Regions from separate parts of the Streptomyces sp. NPDC001339 genome, predicted to be linked through region 2. Evidence: predicted binding sites of a transcription regulator. Region 2 holds the regulator's gene; each other region holds the start of a gene.

Region 1 (6,904 bases), on a different contig from region 2:
CGCGCAGGTCCCAGGCCATCGCCTTGAGCCAGGCCACCGAGTCGACCGGGGTCCACTGCTCCGGCTTGTAGTCGTTCTCCAGGTTCAGCGCCGCGTACTCCAGGGACAGCTCCGAGCCCTCATGGTCCTTGAGGTAGGCGTTGACGCCGGCGGAGTAGGCCTGGAGGTACTTCTTGGTGCTGGGCGAGAGCTTGGTGTCGTACTCCTGCTGCGCCACGTGGTGCCAGCCGAGGGTGCGCAGGAAGGAGTCCGTCTTGATCTGGCTCTTGCCGAACATCTCCGAGAGCCGGCCCGCGGTCATATGGCGCCGGACGTCCATCTCCCAGAAGCGGTCCTGGGCCTGGACGTAGCCCTGGGCGCGGAAGAGGTCCTCGTCGGTGTCGGCGTAGATCTGCGGGATGCCGTTGGCGTCGCGCACCACGTCCACCGGGTTGCTCAGGCCCGGGAGCTTCAGCGAGCCGGTGGTCTGCGGGAAGGAGGCGCGGGCGGTGCTGACTCCCCAGAACGCGCCCAGGCCGACGCCCGCCACGAGGAGCAGCGCGACGGTGATCGCTACGAGGCGGCCGCGGCGCCCCTTCTTCCTGGGAACCGGTCCGGACTTGTTGGCGGGCATCTCTGTCCTTCGAGGGGCAGGGTGGGAGTGCTGGAGCAACCATAGGCGCACGGGTTTGCCGACCCCTACGCGGAGTCACCGCCAGCACATCCAACTTTCAAGCAATGGTAAATTGTTAGTCTCAGTAACTAGATACGGTAAGGAAAGACCCCCTCCGGAACGACCACTCCCGGCCCACCGCCCGGCCGCACGCGAGGAAGGACCAGCTCCTGACTGTCGACCACCTCAACCAACTCCTGCTGATCTGCTCGCTCGTCCTGCTCAGCGCAGTCGCCGCAGTACGGCTCTCCTCGCGCAGCGGGCTCCCCAGCCTGCTCATCTACCTGGGGATAGGCGTCGCCATAGGTCAGGACGGCCTCGGCGGCGTCGTCTTCGACAACGCCGAGCTGACCCAGGTCCTCGGCTATGCCGCGCTGGTCGTGATCCTCGCCGAAGGCGGTCTGGGCACCAAGTGGAAAGAGATCAAACCGGCGCTGCCCCGGGCGGCGGCGCTCTCGACGGTCGGTGTCGCGGTGAGCGTGGGGGTCACCGCGGCCGGAGCGCACTATCTGGCCGGACTTGAATGGCGGCAGGCGCTGCTGATCGGTGCCGTGGTCTCCTCCACGGACGCCGCGGCCGTCTTCTCCGTCCTGCGCAGCGTGCGCCTGCCGGGCCGCCTGACGGGTGTGCTGGAGGCCGAATCCGGCTTCAACGACGCCCCCGTCGTGATCCTCGTCGTCGCCTTCTCCGCCGCCGGACCGGTCGAACACTGGTACCTCCTGCTCGGCGACATCGCCCTGGAGCTGGCCATCGGCGCCGCCGTCGGCCTGGCCATCGGGTGGCTCGGCGCGTACGGCATGCGGCATGTGGCCCTGCCCGCCTCCGGTCTCTACCCGATCGCCGTGATGGCCATCGCGGTCTCCGCGTACGCGGCCGGAGCACTGGCGCACGGCTCCGGCTTCCTCGCCGTCTACCTGGCCGCGATGATCCTCGGCAACGCCAAACTGCCGCACGCCCCGGCCACCCGCGGCTTCGCCGAGGGCCTCGGCTGGATCGGCCAGATCGGCATGTTCGTCCTGCTGGGCCTGCTGGCCACCCCGCACAAGCTGCTCGGCGACGTCGTTCCGGCGCTGCTCATCGGCCTGATCCTGACGGTCGTGGCCCGGCCGGTGTCCGTCCTCGTCTCGCTGCTGCCCTTCCGGGTGCCCTGGCAGGAGAAGGCCCTGCTGTCGTGGGCCGGGCTGCGCGGCGCGGTCCCGATCGTGCTGGCCACCATCCCGATGGTGAACGACGTCCCCGGCAGCGAGACGGTCTTCAACATCGTCTTCGTCCTGGTCATCGTCTACACCTTCGTCCAGACGCCGACCCTGCCCTGGCTGGCCAGACGGCTGCGGCTGGGCGAGGGTGAGGAGGCCGCCGACCTGGGCATCGAGTCGGCCCCCCTGGAGCGGCTGCGCGGCCACCTGCTCTCGACGTCCATCGGCCCGGCCTCCCGTATGCACGGTGTCGAGGTCGGTGAGCTCCGGATGCCCAAGGGCGCCGCGGTCACCCTCGTCGTACGGGACGGCTCCAGCTTCGTGCCCTCCCCCTCGACGGTGCTCCAGCACGGTGACGAGCTACTGGTCGTCGCCACGGATCCGGTGCGCGACACGGCCGAGCGACGGCTGCAGGCGGTCTCCCAGGGCGGCAAGCTGGCCGGCTGGCTGGGGGCGGGCGGGGCGCCGGGGCGGCGGGCCGGGCGGCACGGGGGACGGTGAGGGCGCCGCCGGAAATGTGGCCGGGGTCTCCACGGATACCAAGGGAATTTACGTAAAGCCCTGCCCAATCCCAGGCCCCGGCTTGCGCCCGCCCTGTAGTATGCAGAGCGAACAAGTTGAACCAACTCTGCCTGATGCAGAGCTGGCGCGACCGCTCGGCGGCCGCGGTCCCCTGCCACACGCAGCCACCTCTCGGGGTGCGGACCACGCGGTATCACTCGGTCCTGCGCGAGAGGACAGCTCTCGGCGCGCACCCGTGACGACCTCGCGGGCGGTGCGCTACCAGGCGGCAGAAAGGCCCGGCCGTGGCAACCGCGGTCAAGGAATCCCGTCCCGGATACGGACAACTGCTCCGCACCCCTGGTGCATGGACATTCCTGCTGCCCGGCTTCCTGGCCCGGCAGCCCTTCGCGATGCTGACCATCAGCATCGTGCTGCTCGTCGAGTCCACCACCGGCTCCTACGGCACCGCGGGCGCGGTGTCCGCCGCGACCGGTATCTCGATGGCCCTGTTCGCCCCGCAGTGCGGCAAGCTCGCCGACCGCTTCGGCCAGCGCGCGGTGCTGCTCCCCGGCGTACTGGTGCACGCCGTCGGCGTCTCGGTACTGATCGCGCTCGCCCTGGCCCACGCCCCCCTGTGGGCACTGTTCGCCGTCGCGGTCCCTACGGGCGCCTCGACTCCTCAGGTCGGCCCGATGGTGCGGGCCCGTTGGGCCGCCCGGCTCGGCGGCAGTCCCCTGATGCCCACGGCCGCCGCCTTCGAGTCGGTCACCGACGAGTTCACCTTCGTCGTCGGCCCCGTACTGGCCACCGCGCTGTGCACCGGCGTCCACCCGGCGGCCGGTCTGGTCGCCGAGGCCGCGCTGACGCTGGCCGGCGGGCTGCTGTTCGCCACGCAGAAGCGCAGCCAGCCGCCGGTGCACCGGGCCGGGGCCGGTGACAAGCCGCGCGTCTCGGCGCTGTCCGTGCCCGGCGTCCGCGTCCTGATCGCCGCGTTCCTCGGCATCGGCGCCGTCTTCGGCGGTATGCAGGTCTCCCTGACCGCGCTCACCCAGGACATCGGGCAGCCCGGCATCAACGGCGTCCTCTACGGGATCTTCGCGGGCGGCAACATGCTCGCCGGTATCGCCTGCGGCGCGATCGCCTGGAAGATCGGCCCGCGGCGCCGGCTGCTCACCGCCTACGGACTGCTGGCGCTGGCCACCACCCCGCTGTGGGCGGTCACCTCCGTTCCGCTGCTGGGCGCCGTCGGCCTGCTCGTCGGTCTGTGCATCGCGCCCGCGCTGATCACCGGCTACACGCTCGTCGACTCCCTGGTGCCGGCCACCGCCCGTACCGAGGCGTTCACCTGGCTGACCGGCTCGGTCGCGCTCGGCCAGGCGGCCGCGTCCACGTTCGCCGGCCAGCTGGCGGACCGCTTCGGCCCGAGCACCGGATTCCTGGTGCCGCTGGCCGGCACGGCGCTGGCCTTCGTCGTCCTGATGACGCTCCGCGCCCGCCTGGTGCCGCACTCCTCGACCGTGATCGCCTCCCAGGGCGGCGGCGCCGAGGCCCCGGCCACCGGGCTGGAGAGCCGGGAACGGGAACAGCAGCTGGCGAGCAGCTGACCGGGGCCGCCGGACGCTGAGCCGTACCTCCGCCTGGGCGCAGACCGGGCGCCAACCGAGCGGAGACCGGACGTGGACCGGACGTGGACCGGACGTGGAGTCCGTCACCGTACGCCGGTCGCGGTGGACTGACGGGCCGGAATACTGCAAGATGGAGCGTCGTTAGCACTCATCGAGTGAGAGTGCCAGGAGGAAGTCAAGTGCCGACCTACCAGTACCAGTGCACCGAGTGCGGCGAGGGCCTCGAGGCGGTGCAGAAGTTCACCGACGACGCGCTCACCGAGTGCCCCAGCTGCAACGGACGCCTCAAGAAGGTGTTCTCCGCGGTCGGCATCGTCTTCAAGGGCTCCGGCTTCTACCGCAACGACAGCCGCGGCTCGTCGTCCAGCAGCAGCCCCGCGAAGAGCTCCTCCTCGTCGAACGCCTCGTCGTCCTCCTCGGACTCCGCCGGCTCCTCGTCGAGCAGCTCCGACGCCAAGTCGTCCACCTCGACCGCGGCGTCCTCCAGCAGCACGACGAGCACCAGCTCCGCGGCCTGAGCCGCGCCCCGTACGCACCCTCCACCGGGCCCTGCCGTCAGCCGACGGCGGGGCCCGGTGCGTGTGACAGCCCGGCGCCAGGAGATCCCCGCGGGAGGCGTCCAGAGGCATCCAGGAGATGTCCACAGGAGACCCCGCCCTGGTGGGTCACCCGCTAGTGTGGCCGCCATGGCTGACGCGCAGATAGGTGTCATCGGCGGCTCGGGCTTCTACTCCTTCCTCGACGACGTGACCGAGATCACCGTCGACACCCCCTACGGCGCCCCCAGCGACTCGCTGTTCCTCGGCGAGATCGCCGGCCTCCAGGTCGCCTTCCTGCCCCGGCACGGCCGTGGGCACCACCTCCCGCCGCACCGCATCAACTACCGCGCCAATCTGTGGGCCCTGCGCTCGCTCGGCGTACGCCAGGTCCTCGGCCCGTGCGCGGTCGGCGGTCTGCGCCCGGAGTACGGCCCCGGCACGCTGCTGATCCCCGACCAGCTCGTGGACCGCACCAAGGCCCGCGCGCAGACGTACTTCGACGGCGTACCGCTGCCGAACGGGGAGATTCCCCACGTCGTCCACGTCACCTTCGCCGACCCGTACTGCCCGGTCGGCCGTGAGGCCGCGCTCGCCTCGGCGCGCGGCCGCGACTGGGAGCCGGTCGACGGCGGCACCCTCGTCGTCATCGAGGGCCCCCGCTTCTCGACCCGCGCCGAATCGCGCTGGCACGCCGCCCAGGGCTGGTCGGTGGTCGGCATGACCGGCCACCCCGAGGCCGTCCTGGCACGCGAACTGGGTCTGTGCTACACGTCGTTGACGCTGGTGACCGACCTGGACGCGGGCACCGAGACCGGCGACGGCGTCTCCCACGAGGAAGTCCTGAGCGTCTTCTCCCAGAACGTCGGCCGGCTGCGCGAGGTCCTCTTCGACACGGTCGCGGCCCTCCCCGACAACGCGGACCGCAACTGCCTCTGCGCCGACGCCCACGCGGGCTGGGACCTGGGCATCGAACTCCCTTAGCCGCCCTGCTCCGGCAGCCGTCCGGCCCGTCCCGCCTGGGGGCGCCTCCCACGTAGCTGTCCTGGGCGCCTCCCGCAGTCGTCCTGGGCGGTCTGGCAGCCGTTCTGGGCGGTCTGGCAGCCCCTCCCGGGTGACCGAGTTATCCACAACGACGAGGTCGTCCACAGCCCTGAGCGGCCGCACGCGAACTACGGCACGGTGGTGACCGCCAGTTCACCCGACGCCACTCCAAGGCGGTGACCACCCATGCCCCTGCCCCTGCCCATGTCCACTCCCCTACCCCTGTCCACGCCCCTGCCGCACACCCCACCGAACGCCCTCGCCTCCCCGCCCCTCCCCACACCCCCGCGATGTGAAGTGCCCCACTTCGCCCCGGTACGGCCCGGCGGCGGCAGACTGCGCTGGGCACGCGCCACACGGCGGCGGATACTGGCCGCCGGACTCGCCCTGACCGCCGCAGCGCTGGCCGGCGCCGCCTCGTACGGCGCCGTACGGACTCCTCCCGCCGCCGGCTGCCCGTCGACGGCGGCGCTCGGAGGGCGGTAATCGTGCCCCAAGATCAAGTTGGCGTCTCTCCGTACGCCGGGCGACACTGCTGCGGGTGGCGGGGCACCCCGCGCGCGCCAACGAGGACGCGCCCACCACGCCGGTACCGCCGAGACCCCCTCTCCCCCACCCGCGGGACGTACCGGCCCCACTCCCTCCGTCTCCGTACGTTCCGCACCGACGCTCCGAGCGATCGCCGGTTCGGATCGCGCGGCTGGACATCCCCGCCCCGCCCTGCCGTATGTTGCGGTGTCCCTAGTGAGCGTGGAAAGAGGCTGTCAGGTGAGCGAGAGCAAGGGCATCCTTCAGGGATTCAAGGAATTCCTGATGCGCGGCAACGTCATCGAGCTGGCGGTCGCGGTCGTGGTCGGTGCGGCATTCACCAACATCGTGAATGCCGTGGTCAAGGGCGTGATCAACCCGATCGTCGGCGCCCTCGGCTCACAGAACCTCGACAACTACAAGACGTGCCTCAGCGCCGCCTGCACCGTGGACAAGAAGACGGGCGCGTACACCGACGGCATCTACATCCTCTGGGGCTCGGTGCTGAGCGCCGCTCTGACGTTCCTGATCACCGCCGCGGTCGTCTACTTCCTCATGATCCTTCCGATGAACAAGTGGAAGCAGCGCCAGGAGGCCAAGAAGCCGACCGACAACACCCCGCCACCCCCGACCGAGATCGAGCTGCTCACCGAGATCCGCGACGCACTGCTCGCCCAGCGCAACGGCTCGCTCACGTCGGCCACGGGCAACATCGGCATCCAGAAGACGCACGAGTAGGAGGCGCCGGCGGACGGCACAAGCCCCCCCCGACGCCTCGCTCAGAGGTGGTGGGGCGGCTTTTCGTCGAGGAAGCGGGCG
Region 2 (6,904 bases):
ACGATCTCCTCGCCGGCCCGCAGCCGGCGCACCGACACCGCGTGCCGCCCCTCGGGGCCGTCCAGCGTCAGAGTGCCGCCGGCCCGTACGTCCGCGAGCGAATCGATGAGGAAGACGGGCGCGGTCATGAGGCACTTCCGGGGGTGGGACGGGTCAACGCGGCGCGCGCCACGTCCAGTTCGGTGGCCAGGACCTCGACGAGCCGCGCGGCGGGCATCTGCCGGGCCAGCCGGTGGCCCTGGCCCGCCCAGAGGTTCATGCCCTGCGGGTCGCCCGCCCTGGCGGCGGCCTTGCGCACGGTGGAGGTGAGGTAGTGGACGGCGGGGTAGGCGGCCGGCGCGTACGGGCCGTGCTCGCGCAGGAAACGGTTCACCAGCCCGCGGGCCGGCCGTCCGGAGAACGCCCGGGTCAACTCCGTATGAGTGAACAGGGGGTTGGTGAGCGCCTGCTTGTGCAGCGGGCTGGCGCCCGACTCGGGGGTGGCGAGGAAGGCGGTGCCCAGCTGCGCCATGGTCGCCCCGGCGGCCAGTACGGCGGCGATCTGCGCCCCGCGCATCAGCCCGCCCGCGGCGATCACCGGGATCCGCACCGCCTCGCGGACCTGGCCGAGCAGCGCCAGCAGCCCCAGGCTCGCGCCGGTCCCGTCCGCGTGCGGATCGTCCCGGTGGGTGCCCTGGTGACCGCCGGCCTCCACGCCCTGCACACAGACCGCGTCCGCGCCCGACCACTGAGCGGCCTGGGCCTCGGCGACGGTGGTGGCGGTGACGACGGTGTACGTACCGACCTCGGCGAAGGCGTCGAGGACGGCGCGCGGGGGGCAGCCGAAGGTGAAGGACACCACCGGCACCGGGTCCTCCCGCAGGATCGCGAGCTTGGCCTCGTAACCGTCGTCGGCGGGCCCGTCGGTGTCGCCGAGTTCGGTCTCGTACCAGGCGGCCTCACCGGCGAGCTGCTCGCGGTAGACGTCGACGGCGGAGCTGTCGGACAGGGCGGGCTGCGGCATGAAGAGGTTGACGCCGAAGGGCCCGTCGGTCAGCGACCGCAGCTGTTTGATCTCCTGGTACATGCCGTCGGCGGTTTTGTAGCCGGCGGCGAGGAAGCCGAGGCCGCCGGCGCCACAGACGGCGGCGGCCAGCGCGGGGCCTGAGCCGCCCCCGGCCATGGGGGCCTGCACGATCGGATGACGGCAGAGATCGGTCAGCGCGGTGGGCATGCGCACATCGTGTCACGCCCACCGCGCCGCTCCGAACCGGGGCGGACCCCGGCCGGACCCGCCTACCGCCCGTTAAAGCCGGACCCGCCTACCGCCCGTTGAAGGCGTCCTTCAGGCGCGAGAACAGCCCCTGCTGCCCCGGCTGACTGTGCCTGCCCGGGGGACACCCCCCGGACCCCCGGCCCCTCGCCTACCGCCCGTTGAACGCATCCTTCAACCGCGAGAACAGCCCCTGCTGCCCCGGCTGGAACTGCCCCGTGGGCCGTTCCTCGCCGCGCAGCTTGGCGAGCCGGCGCAGCAGCTCCTCCTGCTCGGGGTCGAGCTTGCCGGGCGTCTGCACCTCGACGTGGACGATCAGGTCGCCGCGGCCGTTGCCGCGCAGGTGGGTCACCCCGCGCTGGTGCAGCGGGATCGACTGGCCGGACTGGGTGCCGGGCCGGACGTCGACCTCCTCCACCCCGTCGAGCGTCTCCAGCGGGCACTTCGTGCCCAGCGCCGCCGCCGTCATCGGAATGGTGACCGTGCAGTGCAGATCGTCGCCGCGCCGCTGGAAGACCGGGTGCGGCAGCTCGTGGATCTCGACGTAGAGGTCACCGGCGGGGCCGCCGCCGGGGCCGACCTCGCCCTCGCCCGCGAGCTGGATGCGGGTGCCGTTGTCGACACCGGCCGGGATCTTGACGGTCAGGGTCCGGCGGGAGCGGATCCGTCCGTCGCCGGCGCACTCGGGGCACGGCGTCGGCACGACCGTACCGAAGCCCTGGCACTGCGGACACGGCCGCGACGTCATGACCTGGCCGAGGAAGGACCGGGTGACCTGGGAGACCTCACCACGGCCGCGGCACATGTCGCAGGTCTGGGCGGAGGTGCCGGGGGCGGCGCCCTCGCCGGTGCAGGTCGTGCACACCACTGCGGTGTCGACCTGGATGTCCTTGGTCGTACCGAAGGCCGCTTCGCTCAGCTCGACATCGAGCCGGATCATGGCGTCCTGGCCGCGGCGGGTCCGCGACCGCGGGCCGCGCTGCGACGCGGTGCCGAAGAAGGCGTCCATGATGTCCGAGAAGTTGCCGAAGCCCGCGCCGAAGCCCGCGCCGCCACCGGCGCCGCCGGACTGCGAGAGCGGGTCGCCGCCGAGGTCGTAGACCTGCTTCTTCTGCGGATCCGACAGGACCTCGTAAGCGGCGTTGATCTCCTTGAACCGCTCCTGGGTCTTGGGGTCCGGGTTCACGTCCGGGTGCAGCTCGCGCGCCAGCCGGCGGAACGCCTTCTTGATCTGGTCCTGCGAGGCATCGCGCTGTACGCCCAGGACCGCGTAGTAATCCGTGGCCACTTACGACTCCGCCAGGATCTGTCCGACGTAACGTGCCACTGCGCGTACCGCTCCCATCGTTCCGGGGTAATCCATGCGGGTCGGTCCGACCACGCCGAGTTTGGCGACTGCCTCGTCGCCCGAACCGTAACCGACCGTGACCACCGAGGTCGAGGTCAGGCCTTCATGGGCGTTCTCATGCCCGATACGTACGGTCATGCCCGAGTCCTTGGCCTCCCCGAGGAGCTTGAGCAGCACCACATGCTCCTCAAGGGCCTCCAGTACCGGACGGATGGTCAGGGGGAAATCGTGCCCGAAGCGGGTGAGATTAGCCGTACCGCCGATCAGCAGCCGCTCTTCGGTCTCCTCCACCAGAGTCTCCAGCAACACCGACAGCACTGTCGAGACCGTGCCGCGGTCCTCCTGTTCGAAGGACTCCGGAAGATCCTGCACCAACTGGGGCACGTCCGTGAACCGGCGCCCCACGACCCGGCTGTTCAGCCGCGCCCGGAGGTCGGCCAGGGAGGCCTCGGCGAACGGCGCCTGGCAGTCGACCAGCCGCTGCTCGACCCGTCCGGTGTCCGTGATCAGTACGAGCATCAGGCGGGCCGGGGCCAGCGCCAGCAGCTCGACGTGCCGGACCGTGGACCGGGTCAGCGACGGGTACTGCACCACCGCGACCTGCCGGGTCAGCTGCGCCAGCAGCCGGACCGTGCGGCCCACCACATCGTCCAGGTCGACCGCGCCGTCCAGGAAGCTGTGGATCGCCCGCCGCTCCGGGCTGGACAGCGGCTTGACGCCGGCCAGCCGGTCGACGAACAGGCGGTAGCCCTTGTCGGTCGGGATCCGCCCGGCGCTGGTGTGCGGCTGGGCGATGTAGCCCTCGTCCTCCAGCGCGGCCATGTCGTTACGGATGGTGGCCGGGGAGACCCCGAGCTTGTGGCGCTCCGTGAGTGCCTTGGAGCCGACCGGCTCCTCCGTCCCGACGTAGTCCTGGACGATGGCGCGCAGCACTTCCAGCCTGCGTTCACTGAGCATCCTGCGCACCTCCAGTCCGGCCGTCCCGCCGTCTCGTTTCTCCTGGCACTCACCCGGGCCGAGTGCCAGACCATGAGCCAGTGTACGGCCGGGTAGCACCGGCACGGCAAGGCCCGCCTCACGCAGCGCGCACCCGACGCACGCCCGACGGCCGCCTCGGACGGTCCGCCGGCCGTCACCGGATGGTCCGCTCACCTCACCGTGATCACCATCGTCGCAGGTGGCCGACGTGGTAGCTGGCCGGCCATGATGTCGATGGCCATGATCAGGCGGTCCGCCGGGCAACGCCATCGCGAGGGGGCTAGCGTCTCGGTATGCGCACTGCTTGGGAAGAGGCCGGGTGGGAACAGCTCGGTGAAGGCGTCGCCAGGCGCCGGATGCCGGGCTGGGACGAGACGATCGGGGTGATCGCCGGGGCGTCCGGCGTCATGATCGTCGACACCGGCGCGACCATCCGTGACGGCGCGGATCTGCGCCGGTCGGTCCGCGGTGTGCTGGGCCGGGACGTGACGCATATCGCGCTCACCCATCCGCATTTCGATCACGTCCTGGGCACCGCGGCCTTCGCCGGCGTCGCGGTATTCGGCGCGGCCGGCCTCGGCGACCTGCTGCGCCGCGACAAGGACGCGCTGCGGCACGACGCGATCCGTCATGGTGTCGACCGGGACGCCGCCGCGGAGGCCACCGACCTGCTCGTCGTCCCGCACCACCATGTGCACGACCAGCTCACCGTCGACCTCGGCGACCGCCCGGTGCTGCTGGCGAATGTGGGTCCCGGCCACACCGCGCACGACCTGGCCGTCCTGGTGCCCGGCCGGCACGGCGCCCCCGAGATCGTCTTCTGCGGTGACCTGGTCGAGGAGTCCGGCGAACCGCAGGCCGGCCCGGACGCACTGCCGCGGCGGTGGCCGGCGGCCCTGGACCGGCTGCTGGCCCTCGGCGGCGAGGACGCGGTGTATGTGCCCGGCCATGGCGCCGTGGTGGACGCCGCCTTCGTCCGGGCACAACGGGACGCGCTGGCCGCCCGCTTCGGCGTGTCTCCCGCCTGACCCGCCGCCCTCTCCCGCCCGGCCCGCTGCCTTCTCACCGCCTGGCCTGGTGCCCTCTCCCGCCTGACCGTTGCCTTCTCGCCGCCTGACCTGCTGCCTTCTCTGCGCTTTCCCGCCGCCTTCGCTCCGCCGCGCCTCCGCGGCTGTCCTATCGTCTGGCGCATGCGCAGCAGACAGTACGGTCCCGACCTCACGCCTCCCTGGAAGAAGCAGCGGCCCGCACCCGAGGTGCCGGCCGATCCCGATCTGGTCGTCGAGGAGGTCACCAGCGGCTTCTGCGGTGCCGTGATCCGCTGTGAGAAGACCGCCGAGGGCCCGACGGTCACCCTGGAGGACCGCTTCGGCAAACACCGTGTCTTCCCGATGACGCCCCGCGGCTTCCTCCTGGAGGGCAAGGTGGTCACCCTCGTACGCCCTCAGCGACAGCAGGCGGCGCCGAGCGGCCCGGCCCGTACGGCGTCCGGCTCCCTCGCCGTCCCCGGCGCCCGCGCCCGGGTCGCGCGCGCCGGGCGCATTTACGTCGAGGGGCGGCACGACGCCGAACTGGTCGAGCGGGTCTGGGGCGACGACCTGCGCATCGAGGGCGTGGTGGTGGAGTACCTGGAGGGCATCGACGACCTGCCGGCGATCGTCCGCAGCTTCGCCCCCGGGCCGGACGCACGACTGGGGGTACTGGTGGACCACCTCGTCCCCGGCTCGAAGGAGTCCCGGATCGCGGCCGGGGTGACCGGTGAGCATGTGCTGGTCGTGGGCCACCCGTACATCGATGTGTGGGAGGCGGTGAAGCCGTCGTCGGTCGGCATTCCGGCCTGGCCGGCCGTACCGCGCGGGCAGGACTGGAAGACGGGGGTCTGCCGGGCGCTGGGCTGGCCGGAGAACACGGGGGCGGCGTGGCAGCGGATTCTGTCGGGCGTGCGGTCTTACAAGGACCTGGAGCCACAACTCCTGGGGCGGGTGGAGGAGTTGATTGATTTTGTTACGGTCGGCGGTGCCGGTTGATGGCGGGCAGGGTGCCGAACTGGGTGGTGTCGAGCTTGATGCCGAGGGCGTCGATACGGATCGGCTTACCGAACGGGACGGTGCGCTGGACCTCGTAGTCGGCGTCCTCCCCCGCCCCGTAGGGCTCCGTGAGGAGTACGCAGCGGGCATCGTGCGGGTCGATGACGAGGTACGCCGGGATGCCCCCGGCTGCGTAGACGGATCGCTTGAGGCCGTAGTCACGGTCGACGCTGCTTCCCGAGACCACCTCCAGCAGCATCGTCACATCCGACGCCGGCACGAGCCAGCCATCACCTTCGCATGCCCCGCGCTCCATCACGACGAGGTCGGGCCGCGGATAGCTCGGCTCACCGGCGATCGCGACGTGCTGGAGCTGAAGGCGCGCCCATTCGTCGCGCGGGAACTGATTCATCACTCTCGTGACGATCTTGTTGTGGACAATATCCGGGCCCCCGGACAGCACGATGCTCCGGCGCAGCAGCTCCGCCCGCACCCCCTCCGGCGGCTCGAACTGCTCGAAGTACTCCATGATCGCCTGGTCACGCACCGCGCCCAACCACCCAACTGTCCCCGCCTGCCGCTGTGTTGTCGACAGCCTAGAACGGCAGAAGGCGGTGAAGCGGGCTTCGCCGTGAGATCACCCCGCCGAGTGATCAGTCCACCAGGTCCCTGACCACCGCGTCAGCCAACAGCCTCCCCCGGAGCGTCAGCACGGCCCGCCCCTCCTCGTACGGACCGGCGTCCAGCAGACCGTCCGCCAGGGCCTTGCGGGATGCCGCGAGGCCGTCCGGGCGCAGCAGGGACAGGGAACAGCCCTCGCGCAGCCGCAGCTCCAGCAGGATGCGCTCCACACGGCGGTCCTCGTCGGCCAGGACCTCGCGGCCCGCGCCCGGCGACCGTCCGTCCCCCAGCGCCTGGGCGTAGGCGCCCGGGTGCTTCACGTTCCACCAGCGCACGCCGCCTATGTGGCTGTGGGCGCCGGGGCCGGCGCCCCACCAGTCGGCGCCGGTCCAGTACAGCTCGTTGTGGCGGCAGCGGGCGGCCTCGGTGGTGGCCCAGTTGGAGACCTCGTACCAGTGGAAACCGGCCGCTGACAGAGCCTCCTCGGCGATCAGATAGCGGTCGGCGTGCACATCGTCATCGGTCATCGGGACCTCGCCACGACGGATCCGGCGGGCCAGCTGGGTGCCCTCCTCGACGATCAGGGCGTACGCGGAGATGTGGTCGGGGCCGGCGCCGAGGGCGGCGTCGAGGGATGCCCGCCAGTCGTCGTCGGTCTCGCCGGGGGTGCCGTAGATC
Region 3 (6,904 bases), on a different contig from region 2:
GATCGAGACCAGGCGCGCGGCCGGCGAGGACGTTCCGGTGGCGGACGTCTCGGCCTCCTTCCAGGAGGCCGTCGTCGACGTCCTGACCCGTAAGGCCGTACGGGCCTGCAGGGACAACGGCGTCGAGCACCTGATGATCGGCGGTGGGGTCGCGGCCAACTCCCGCCTGCGCGCCATGGCCGAACGCCGCTGCGAGGACGCCGGCATCACCCTGCGCGTGCCCCGCCCCAAGCTGTGCACCGACAACGGCGCGATGGTCGCGGCCCTCGGCGCGGAGATGGTGGCCCGCAACCGCGCGTCCTCCGACTGGGACCTCTCGGCGGACTCCTCGCTTCCCGTCACCGAACCCCACGTACCGGGCACGGCCACCGAGGACGCCCACGACCACGGGCACAGCCATGGCCACGGACACGGCCACTCCCATGATCACGTCCACGAGCTGAGCAAGCAGAACCTCTACTCCTGACCTCTGCTCCTGAGCGCGCGCCTGAGCGCCGGGGAGGCAGCACGACCGGCTGCCGCCGCCTCCCCGGCGCTCAGGCCTTCTCGGTGATGCCTTCTCGGTTACGCCTTCTCGTTTACGCCTTCGCCGGGTGTCCGAGCAGCATCGACGGTGCTCCCGCCACCCGGGTGAGGAAGATCGTCACGGTGTCGCCGCCGCCCGCCAGCTTCAGCTTCCTGCGCAGCTCCTCCGGCTCGACCGCCGAGCCACGCTTCTTGATCACCGCGGTGCCGATCCCGCGCTCGCGCAGCAGCGCCCTGAGCCGCTTGACGTGGAACGGCAGCACATCGGTGATCTCGTACGCGGTCGCGTAGGACGTCGGGACCAGTTCGTCCGACGTGACGTAGGCGATGGTCGGATCGATCAGCCGGCCGCCGACCTCCACCGCGACCTCCGCGACCAGGTGCGCCCGGATGACCGCACCGTCCGGCTCGTACAGATAGCGGCCCACCGGACCCGGCTCGGGGTCGGGCAGCATGGCGTCCCGCGCGGTCCACAGTGAGGCGTTCCCGGGCAGCAGCGTCGCCCGGAACCCCGGCTGCTCGGCGCCGAACCACAGCACGGCCTCCTTCACGTCCCCGCCGTCCGAGATCCACTCCGCTTCGGCGTCGTCCGGGATCGCCTCGTGCGGAATGCCGGGCGCGACCTTCAGCGCGGCGCACCGGGCCGTCCGAGCCGTCCCGATGGCCCAGGACAGGGGCGGCGAGTACGCCTCCGGATCGAAGATCCGGCCCCGGCCGCCGCGCCGCGCCGGGTCGACGAACACCGCGTCATACGACGAGACATCGACCTCGGCCACGTCCGCGCAGCGCACCTCGATACGGTCCGCCAGCCCCAGGGCATCGGCGTTCGCCCGTACGACCGCGCAGGTCAGCGGGTCGCGGTCGACGGCCAGTACGTCGATCCCGGCCCGCGCGAGCGCGATCGCGTCACCGCCGATACCGCAGCACAGGTCGGCGAGGCGGCGCACCCCGAGCCCGGCGAAACACTCGGCGCGGTGGCGCGCCACCGTCGTACGGGTCGACTGCTCCACGCCATGGGGCGTGAAGTACATCCGCCCGGCATCGGCCCCGAACTTCGCCGCGGCGCGCTGCCGGAGCCGCGCCTGGCCGAGCGCCGCGGACACCAGGGGCGCGGCGTGCGTACGCCGCAGCCGGGTGGCTGCCGCCAGCTCTTCCGCGGGGTCGTAGCCCCGCAGCTCCTCCAGCAGCGATTGCCCCTCCGGGGCGAGCAACTCGACAAATTCCTCGACGTTCACGCGGCCATTGTCGCTTCCCGCCGTTCCGCTGCGCTTGGCTGCCTTCCCACGTTGTCGGCTGCGGCGCCGTACCTCCGTTTCGCCGTTGCGCCTGGCGGCGGGCCGTTGCCGCTGCGCGGGGCTTTACGTCACGGGTGCGCCCCTCCGGACTGGCGTCCTGCGGTGCGCCCCCTCCCGTGGGTGGGTGGAAGAAGACCGGTGGGGGTGTACGTAGCCGATCGTCTGCTGGCAGTGGACCACTCACGCACACCCCCACTCACCGTTTTTCTCCCACTCCCGGGAGGGGCCGCTCCGCAGGACGAAGTCCGGAGGAGCGGACCCGCGCCCGACAAACCCACGCCCGCCGCAGGCGTAACGGCGAAACGGAGGTACGGCGGGAAAGCCGACAACGTGGGAAGGCCCCTAGCGGGAGCGCACCGGCTCACGCCGGCGCTGCGCGTGGTCGCTGATGCGCAGCAAAAGCGCCACCATCACCCAGTTCGCCACCAGCGACGATCCGCCCTTGGCCAGGAACGGGAGGGCCTTGCCGGTGAGGGGGATGAGGCCGGTGACGCCGCCGGCGACGACGAAGACCTGGAGGAGCAGTGCGCCGGCGAGGCCGACCGCGAGGAGCTTGCTGAACGGGTCGCGGGCTATCAGCCCCGCCCGCAGGCCGCGCTGGGCGAGCAGGACGTAGAGCACCAGCACGACCATCACGCCGGCCAGGCCGAGCTCCTCGCCGACCGTGGTGAGGATGAAGTCGCTGTTGCCGGCGAAGCCGACCAGCTCGGGGTGGCCCTGGCCCAGGCCACTGCCGCTGATGCCGCCGCTGCCGAAGCTGAACAGGGCCTGGCCGAGCTGGTCGGACATGAGCTCCGCCCGGCCCTCCTTGGTGAAGGCCCGCATGGGGTCGAGCCAGGCGGTGACCCGGCCGTGGACATGCGGTTCCAGGGTGCCGACGACGGCCGCGCCGACCGTGGCCATCAGCAGGCCGCAGACGACCCAGCTGGTGCGGCCGGTGGCCATGTAGAGCATGATCACGAAGACGCCGAAGAAGATCAGCGAGGTGCCCAGGTCGCGTTCGAAGACCAGCACCAGCAGGCTGATCACCCAGATCGTGAAGATCGGCGCCAGTTGCCGGCCCGGGGGCAGCTGCATGCCCATGAACCGGCGCCCGGCCAGCGCCAGCGCATCGCGGTTGACGGTGAGGTAGCCTGCGAAGAACACCGTGATCGCGATCTTGACGAATTCGCCGGGCTGCAGGGACAGCGGGCCGAGGAGGATCCAGCGCTTGGCGCCGAAGGTGTCCGCACCGAAGAAGGCCGGCGCCATCAGCAGCACCAGCGCGACCGCCATCATCACGTAGATGTACCGCTGCAGGATGCGGTGATCGCGCAGCACCAGCAGGGCGACGACGCAGACCGCCACCCCGATCACCGACCACACCAGCTGGCCGCTGGCCGCCTCCGCGATCTTCAGTCTGGGCGTCTGCGCGTAGGTGATGTCCAGGCGGTGCAGCAGGACGAGGCCGATCCCGGTCAGCAGGGTCGCCAGCGGCAGGATCAGGGGATCGGCGCGCGGTGCGAAGCGGCGCAGCACCAGATGCGGCACCAGGGCGAGGAAGAACATGCTGACCGAGAAGCCGGTCAGGCCGCCGGGCAGCCGGCCGGTCATCGCCAGCCCGGTCCAGGCGTAGCCGAAGACGGCGATCAGGACGACGAATGCGAGGAGCCAGGCCTCGGTTCTGCGGCGGTTCGGGGCCGCGGCGAGTGCGGCGAACGTCATGGTGCGCTCGGCATCGCTCTCCGGTTGCTCGTTCGCCCGGGGAGCGCCGGTCAGTCCACGCACGCGTTACCTCCGCATCGATGGTCAATGCACGGGCCGGTCCGGACTGGTTCCCACGCCATATGACATGCCCCGGACCCGGTTCATCGGCCCGGTAGTCGGGGAGGTAGACGAGGGCAGTGGGGGGCGTGGTTGCCAGGAAACGCGAAGATGTGTCCGATTTGGCATGAACCCGTGCCCGCGCGGATCGCGGGAACCCGCACCCGCGCAAATCGGCAGGTCAACCGCCGCCACCGGAACCGCTCCTCGCCGCGCTGGCACTCCGCTTGACCGAGTGCTAACCGCGTCATAGTCTCGGCTCTGGCACTCTCCCTGGGGGAGTGCCAGAACACAGCGACGGGCAGGTCCGGCACCCGCGACGACGGATCCACCTGGTCGCCACCTCAGACAGTTAACCCCGTGAGATCTCCGAAGGGGGAGGTCGGATCGTGACGACCACCAGCTCCAAGGTTGCCATCAAGCCGCTCGAGGACCGCATCGTGGTCCAGCCGCTCGACGCCGAGCAGACCACGGCCTCGGGCCTGGTCATCCCGGACACCGCGAAGGAGAAGCCCCAGGAGGGCGCCGTCCTCGCCGTCGGTCCGGGCCGTTTCGAGAACGGTGAGCGCCTTCCGCTCGACGTGAAGGTCGGCGACGTCGTGCTCTACAGCAAGTACGGCGGCACCGAGGTGAAGTACAACGGCGACGAGTACCTCGTTCTCTCGGCTCGCGACGTGCTCGCGATCATCGAGAAGTAAAAGGGTTCGCTCCGCGCATGCGGAGATGTTCCTTCACCCAGATTTGCCGTGATCTGCGCCCCTGGTTCCCGAGTCTGAACAGCCCGGGGCAGGGGCGCAGTTCCGTTTGACACCGCGGTCCCCACTGCGTGCCGAGGATCGCAATGAGAGGACAGCTACCCATGGCGAAGATCCTGAAGTTCGACGAGGACGCCCGTCGTGCCCTTGAGCGCGGCGTCAACAAGCTTGCCGACACGGTCAAGGTGACGATCGGCCCCAAGGGCCGCAACGTCGTCATCGACAAGAAGTTCGGCGCCCCGACCATCACCAACGACGGTGTCACCATCGCCCGCGAGGTCGAGGTCGAGGACCCGTACGAGAACCTGGGCGCCCAGCTCGTCAAGGAGGTGGCGACCAAGACCAACGACATCGCGGGTGACGGCACCACCACCGCCACCGTGCTGGCCCAGGCGCTGGTCCGCGAGGGCCTGCGCAACGTCGCCGCGGGTGCCTCCCCGGCCGCCCTGAAGAAGGGCATCGACGCCGCCGTCGCGGCCGTGTCCGAGGAGCTCCTCGCGACCTCGCGCCCGATCGACGACAAGGCCGACATCGCCGCCGTGGCCGCCCTGTCCGCGCAGGACAAGCAGGTCGGCGAGCTGATCGCCGAGGCCATGGACAAGGTCGGCAAGGACGGCGTCATCACCGTCGAGGAGTCCAACACCTTCGGTCTGGAGCTGGACTTCACCGAGGGCATGGCCTTCGACAAGGGCTACCTCTCGCCGTACATGGTCACCGACCAGGAGCGTATGGAGGCCGTCCTCGAGGACCCGTACATCCTGATCCACCAGGGCAAGATCTCGTCCATCCAGGACCTGCTGCCGCTCCTGGAGAAGATCATCCAGGCCGGTGGCTCCAAGCCGCTGCTGATCATCGCCGAGGACGTCGAGGGCGAGGCCCTGTCGACCCTGGTCGTCAACAAGATCCGTGGCACCTTCAACGCCGTGGCCGTGAAGGCCCCCGGCTTCGGTGACCGCCGCAAGGCGATGCTCGGCGACATGGCCACCCTCACCGGTGCCACCGTCATCGCCGAGGAGGTCGGCCTCAAGCTCGACCAGGCCGGTCTGGACGTGCTGGGCACCGCCCGCCGCGTGACCATCACCAAGGACGACACCACCATCGTCGACGGCGGCGGCAACGCCGGGGACGTCGAAGGCCGCGTCGCCCAGATCAAGGCCGAGATCGAGTCCACCGACTCCGACTGGGACCGCGAGAAGCTCCAGGAGCGCCTCGCCAAGCTCGCCGGTGGCGTCTGCGTCATCCGCGTGGGTGCGGCCACCGAGGTCGAGCTCAAGGAGAAGAAGCACCGCCTGGAGGATGCCATCTCCGCGACCCGCGCCGCGGTCGAGGAGGGCATCGTCTCCGGTGGTGGCTCCGCGCTGGTCCACGCCGTGAAGGTGCTGGACGGCAACCTCGGCAAGGACGGCGACGAGGCCACCGGTGTCGCCGTGGTCCGCCGCGCCGCCGTCGAGCCGCTGCGCTGGATCGCCGAGAACGCGGGCCTCGAGGGCTACGTGATCACCGCCAAGGTCGCCGAGCAGGACAAGGGCCAGGGCTTCAACGCCGCCACCGGCGAGTACGGCGACCTGGTCAAGGCCGGCGTCATCGACCCGGTCAAGGTCACCCGCTCCGCCCTGGAGAACGCCGCGTCGATCGCCTCCCTGCTGCTCACGACCGAGACCCTGGTCGTCGAGAAGAAGGAAGAGGAGCCCGCCGCCGAGGCCGGCCACGGTCACGGCCACGCGCACTGACGCCTCCCGCCCGCGTATGCCCGCATACGCGCGTACGACGGCCCGGTCCCCTTTCCGAGGGGGCCGGGCCTCGCCCGTTCCGGCCGGACCGCCGGACGGGGTCAGGCCGAATGGCCGAGGTCGGCCGCCCGTACGGAACCTGCGAACGGCACTCCCCTCACATAGCGCTCGACCTCGTCCAGCGCCGCATCGGCCAGCCGGTGCAGCTCGCCGCCCATCGACCCCGCGATATGCGGGGTGAGCAGGACGTTCGGCAGGTCGTACAACAGCGAGCAGGGCGGCGGGAGTTCGGGCTCGGTGACGTCGAGGACGGCGTGGAGGCGGCCGGTGCGCAGCTCCGCCAGCAGCGCCGTCCCGTCGACGAGCGAGCCGCGGGCGGTGTTGACCAGGGTGGCACCGTCCGGCATCAGGGCCAGCTCGCGGGCCCCGAGCAGATGGCGGGTGGCGGGCAGCTGCGGCGCGTGCACGGTGACGATGTCGCTCCCCGCGCACAGCTCACCGAGGCCCACCGGCCGCACCCTCAGCCGGCCGGCCTCGGCGGGGTCCACGTACGGGTCGTACAGCAGCACACGCAGGTCGAACGGGCGCAGGAGCGCGATCACGCGGCGGCCGATACGGGAGGCGCCGATGACCCCGACCGTACGGCGGTAGTTGCCGGCCCGCGCCAGCTCGGCGTGCCAGTCATGCGGCCGGCCGCGCAGCTCGCGGTAGCGGTGCGCGGCGTGCAGGACCCGCTTGTTGGCCAGCAGGATCGCGGCCAGGGTGTACTCGGCGACCGGGAGCGCGTTCGCGTCGG

The links. Region 2 encodes HrcA, which represses chaperone genes, less so after heat shock. Its sites were predicted from a motif close to TTNGCACTCNGNNNNNCNGAGTGCNAA; they were not measured.
Region 1: the regulator HrcA is predicted to act here: its motif matches at 4,119-4,145, upstream of ACFY12_RS17180 (FmdB family zinc ribbon protein).
Region 3: the regulator HrcA is predicted to act here: its motif matches at 3,839-3,865, upstream of groES (co-chaperone GroES).

The regions. Positions count from the first base shown of each region.
Region 1 covers NZ_JBIAWT010000005.1:403,287-410,190, reverse strand. The annotation lists gene ACFY12_RS17195 (penicillin acylase family protein) at 1-613, opposite strand, end outside; gene ACFY12_RS17190 (potassium/proton antiporter) at 823-2,349, shown strand; gene ACFY12_RS17185 (MFS transporter) at 2,655-3,956, shown strand; gene ACFY12_RS17180 (FmdB family zinc ribbon protein) at 4,157-4,495, shown strand; gene ACFY12_RS17175 (S-methyl-5'-thioadenosine phosphorylase) at 4,664-5,497, shown strand; gene ACFY12_RS17170 (hypothetical protein) at 5,744-6,043, shown strand; gene mscL (large conductance mechanosensitive channel protein MscL) at 6,326-6,823, shown strand; gene ACFY12_RS17160 (hypothetical protein) at 6,865-6,904, opposite strand, start outside.
Region 2 covers NZ_JBIAWT010000009.1:245,137-252,040, forward strand. The annotation lists gene ACFY12_RS26645 (16S rRNA (uracil(1498)-N(3))-methyltransferase) at 1-128, opposite strand, end outside; gene ACFY12_RS26650 (nitronate monooxygenase) at 125-1,213, opposite strand; gene dnaJ (molecular chaperone DnaJ) at 1,404-2,540, opposite strand; gene hrcA (heat-inducible transcriptional repressor HrcA) at 2,541-3,557, opposite strand; gene ACFY12_RS26665 (MBL fold metallo-hydrolase) at 3,872-4,606, shown strand; gene ACFY12_RS26670 (DUF3097 domain-containing protein) at 4,769-5,605, shown strand; gene ACFY12_RS26675 (Uma2 family endonuclease) at 5,583-6,152, opposite strand; gene hemW (radical SAM family heme chaperone HemW) at 6,259-6,904, opposite strand, start outside.
Region 3 covers NZ_JBIAWT010000005.1:186,246-193,149, forward strand. The annotation lists gene tsaD (tRNA (adenosine(37)-N6)-threonylcarbamoyltransferase complex transferase subunit TsaD) at 1-466, shown strand, start outside; gene ACFY12_RS16275 (methyltransferase domain-containing protein) at 579-1,760, opposite strand; gene ACFY12_RS16280 (FtsW/RodA/SpoVE family cell cycle protein) at 2,163-3,524, opposite strand; gene groES (co-chaperone GroES) at 4,013-4,321, shown strand; gene groL (chaperonin GroEL) at 4,483-6,108, shown strand; gene ACFY12_RS16295 (hydroxyacid dehydrogenase) at 6,210-6,904, opposite strand, start outside.